DNA from 2 places in the Tardiphaga sp. genome. Region 2 is predicted to be linked to the other one. Evidence: riboswitches for the same ligand, from Rfam matches in the RefSeq annotation. Region 2 holds a riboswitch; the other holds the start of a gene.

Region 1 (2,199 bases), on a different contig from region 2:
CTGTCCGGCGACATCGCCGCCCCACACGAAAGATACATCGCGGCGATCCGCTGGCGCGGTGCGGAAGCGGCCGGTCACGGGCTCGCCGACGATCTCCGTATGCGAAAGATCACGGAATTTGACGCGGTAGAAGATATCCTGCCCGGCCGGCAGATTGTCGAGCAGCAGCTTTGCTGTGAAATCGGTTTCGGGCAGCGCCGCCATCGGCGGCAAGGTCCGCGCATTGTTGAAGGACTCGGTGGTGGCGACTTCCACCATCATCTGCGCCGGCCGGTCGGCACGCGACCAGATCATGCCGCTATTGATCCCGACATCGCCGGACTGCACGCCATGCGACACCACCGGACGATCGGCCGCGCGGCTGAGGTAAGGCATCGCCAGAAAGCTGGCGCCTGCTGCAGCTGAGCGCGTGAGAAAACGACGGCGGGACATACGTAACGCCGAGAACTTGCAAGTCATGGCGAACTCCTGATCCTGGCTTTGACACCCATGGTGCTAGGCAGATCGCTTGACGCTGCGATGACAGGTGATGCGCAATATCAACACCTGTCGGTGCAAGTTGCGAATGACTGGCGACTGGATTGACACATTTGGAGATTTCACCTTAACGTGAACGGGACGGTTCCCTTCGGGGATCAAAAGGGAATGCGGTGAGGGGGATCCCCGATTCCGCGGCTGCCCCCGCAACTGTAAGCGGCGAGCCTGCGCCAAGAGCCACTGGGTATTCACCTGGGAAGGCGGCGACAGGCACTGACCCGCGAGCCAGGAGACCTGCCGCCAGTCGTGGTCACACGCGAGCACATTGGGCGGGGTGTCCTGGTGGAAGTCACACTGCCGCTGTGTAAGCGGCGGCGAGACTTGGTTTGCGGTGACGTGCCACGTAACCGCGAGTCCTGCAGATGACCTCCGTCTCCCATGCATCCAAGCGATGCAATGCTCTCCTTTCCTCCGTCGCACTGTCCTGCTTCCTTCTGCCCGCCGAAGGCTCGCTGCGACCTGCGCAATCGCACCACGTACTCGATCCCGTGGTAGTTCAGCCGACCGCGACGCCAACACGGGTACGCCGCACGACATCAGGCAAGCCCACGCGCGCTGCGCGCTCGCGGCAGCAGCGCAACGTTGCAGCCGACACTGGCGCGCCGGTCGCCACGCCGACAGGCCCGGTCTTCGCAGCGCCGACGCTCAACCTCACCGGCACGACATCCACTGGCAGCCGCCTTGGCCTGACGCGCCTGCAGACGCCGGCCAGCGTGGAAGTGATCTCCGCCGAGACCATGGGCGAACGCGGCCAGCAAAACATCATCGCCGCGGTGACGCAAAACGCCACCGGCTTCACCGCCCAGCCAGCGCCCGGCAATGGCAGCATCGCCTTCAACACCCGCGGCTTTAACGGCAACGGCACGGTGATGACACTGTATGACGGCACCCGCCTCTATGTCGGGTCCGGCACGCTGACCTTCCCCTATGACACCTGGTCGTCGGAGCGCATCGAAGTGCTGCACGGTCCTGCCTCGGTGATGTATGGCGAAGGCGCCATTGGCGGCGCCATCAATGTGGTCTCGAAACTGCCGCTGTGGGTGCCGCGTAATCAGGCCGAGATCTCTTTCGACACCAATATGGAACGCCGCATCGCCGTGGACAGCGGCGGCCCGGTGAGCAAGGACGTCGCCTACCGAATCACCGCCATCGGCAGCATGTCGGATGGCTGGGTCGACCGCGACCACCAGTCCAATGTCGAAGTCCACGCCGCCGTGCAGATCAAACAGACCGAAGACATCACCTGGACGATCTCAGCCGATTACGGTGACCGCAGTCCGTCGCGTTACTTCGGCACGCCGCTGATCAACGGCAAGCTCGACACGTCGTTGCGCTTCCAGAACTACAATGTCAGCGACAGCAGTATCCGCTATCAGGACAGCTGGAACCAGGTGAAAACCGAGTGGCGGGTGAGCGACGGCATCACGCTGCGCAACACCTTGTATTATCTGAACAGCCAGCGGCATTGGCGCGACGAGGAAAGCTATGTCTACAACGCCAGGACCGGCCTGATCGACCGCGGCGGCGGCAACTACATCGAAATCTTCCACGACCAGGCGCAGATCGGCGACCGTTTCGACGCCACCTTCCGCGGCCACATCTTTGGCATGGTCAACGAATTCGTCACGGGCTTCGACGTCAACAACATCTCCTTCACTCACA
Region 2 (2,199 bases):
ACACCAATGCGGCCGGCGAGACGCTGGCCGCTGCCATCAAGCGCATCGGCGGTGATCCCGCAGCGATTGCGTCGATGCAGAAACCAAAATTCGCCGGCTATCTCGAATTGCATATCGAGCAGGGCGTCGTGCTGGAAAGCAAGAAGCTCGATCTCGGTCTCGTCACCGGCATCGCCGGTATCACCCGCGTCGAGATCGTGCTGAAGGGCGCCGCCGATCACGCCGGCTCGACGCTGATGGAATATCGTAAAGACGCGAGCCTTCCCGCCGCCGAACTCGTGCTGCTGGTCGCCCAGCAGGCCAATGCGTTTGCGGCGCGCAAGCAGGGCCACTTCGTCGCCACGACGGGGATCCTCGAGATCAGCCCGAATGCCGCCAACGTCGTTCCCGGCGGCGCGCGCCTGATCCTCGATATCCGTGCGGAGAAGGCCGCGCTGGTCGATGAATTCGTGGCACTGCTCGATCGCGAGAGTCTGGCCATCGCCAGGCGTGCGAAAGTCGATCGCGAACGCTTTGCCCTGATCTCGCAGAATCCGCCGTCACCTTGCGATGATCACCTGCGCGATATCCTCGGTCGCAGCGCTGCCAAGCTCGGCTACTCCACCACGACGCTGGCCTCCGGCGCGGGTCACGACGCCGCGTTCATGTCGCATATCGGGCCGAGCGCCATGCTGTTCATTCCGTCCAGGGACGGCAAAAGCCATTGCCCCGAAGAATGGTCCGAACCCGAGCAGCTGGCGGTGGGTGCGGCGACGCTGTTCGAGGCGGTGCGGCTGCTCGACGGACAGAACGCGTAGGGGCCATATACCGTTCCTGTATTCGGATTCCGGCCGGCGCTGCATTATTGACTTCCAGAGCAGCGCCGTCCTAGATCGGGAGGACGGTTTCCCGAAAGGGGATCAAAAGGGAATGCGGTGCGGGCAGGTTCTTCTTGATGGACTGCCCTATGCCGCGGCTGCCCCCGCAACTGTAAGCGGTGAGTCTTTCGTCACATGCCACTGGGAAACTCGGTCCTGGGAAGGCGATGAAAGATATCGACCCGCGAGCCAGGAGACCTGCCGTCATACGTGGTCACACGCGAGGATGTCGGTCGGGGAGTACAGACATTGGCTTCATTGGCAGGGCGCGAGCTCCGCAATGAGACTTGGTTCGCTGTGACGTGCCACAACGTCGAACCGAGGCCGAACCATGTCTTCCGCTATCGTTGCACCCGCCATAGCCTTCACAAGGCGTAATCGCGCCTATCTCTTGTCTGCCGGCATTGTTCCTCTGATGGTCGTCGGCATCACATCGGCAACTGCACAGCAGAGTGTTCAGCTTGATACGATCAGCGTCACCGCCAGCAGGCTCCCGAACGGCATTGCCGGGACGGCCACATCGGTCATCACGGCGGAAGACATCGCGCGTTCGCCAGCTCAGACAATCCAGGAGATCATCGCGCAGACGCCCGGCGTGCAGGTTCAAAGCCTTTATGGTGGCGTGAATGGTGCCGGCACGTCGGTCGATCTGCGCGGCTTCGGCGCCTTTGCGACAGCCAACACGCTGGTGCTCATTAACGGCCGCAGGCTCAACGATATCGACCTCGCCGGCGTCGATCTGTCGTCGATTCCCAAGGATTCCATTGCGCGCATCGAGATCACCAAAGGAAACAGCGGCGCTGTGCTCTATGGCGACAATTCTGTGGGCGGTGTCATCAATATCGTCACCAAGGCTGGCTCGGCCAAGCCTTTCGCGATGCGCGTCGAGGGCGGTGGTGGTTCGTTCAATCAGCGCCTCGGCTCAATCTCGGCGGCGGCCAGTTCCGGGCCATGGTCATCGTCGTTCTATGGCAGCGGCATCACGTCCGATGGCTATCGCGACAACAACAAGCTGAACCAGATCACCGGCGTTGGTGATATCCGCTATAGCGCGCCTGATTTCAGCGCTTACCTGAATTTATCCGGCGACGATCAGCATCTCGGTCTGCCCGGTGCGCGGACGGTGGATCCATCCATTGGCCTGAATCAGCTGCTGACCGATCGCAGGGGGGCGAGCACGCCGCTGGATTATGCCGACAAGCAGGGCGCAAATGTCACGGCCGGCTTCACGAAAACATTGTGGAGCGGCGCTGAACTGATCGTCGATGGCGGTCTCCGCAACAAGGATCAGCAGGCCGGCTTCTTCGGAAGCCTTCCGCTATCGAGCTTCAACGCCAGTTAT

What was found. A riboswitch is a leader RNA that binds a small molecule or an ion and turns the genes downstream of it on or off. The one in region 2 is predicted to bind cobalamin.
Region 1: another riboswitch for cobalamin. It lies ahead of ACEK02_RS21655 (TonB-dependent receptor); the one in region 2 lies ahead of ACEK02_RS31590 (TonB-dependent receptor).

The regions. Positions count from the first base shown of each region.
Region 1 is NZ_JBGMOE010000161.1:255,661-257,859, reverse strand. Features, by position in the region: gene ACEK02_RS21660 (alkaline phosphatase) at 1-459, opposite strand, end outside; cobalamin riboswitch at 603-794, shown strand; gene ACEK02_RS21655 (TonB-dependent receptor) at 900-2,199, shown strand, end outside.
Region 2 is NZ_JBGMOE010000227.1:21,538-23,736, reverse strand. Features, by position in the region: gene ACEK02_RS31595 (Zn-dependent hydrolase) at 1-797, shown strand, start outside; cobalamin riboswitch at 865-1,078, shown strand; gene ACEK02_RS31590 (TonB-dependent receptor) at 1,273-2,199, shown strand, end outside.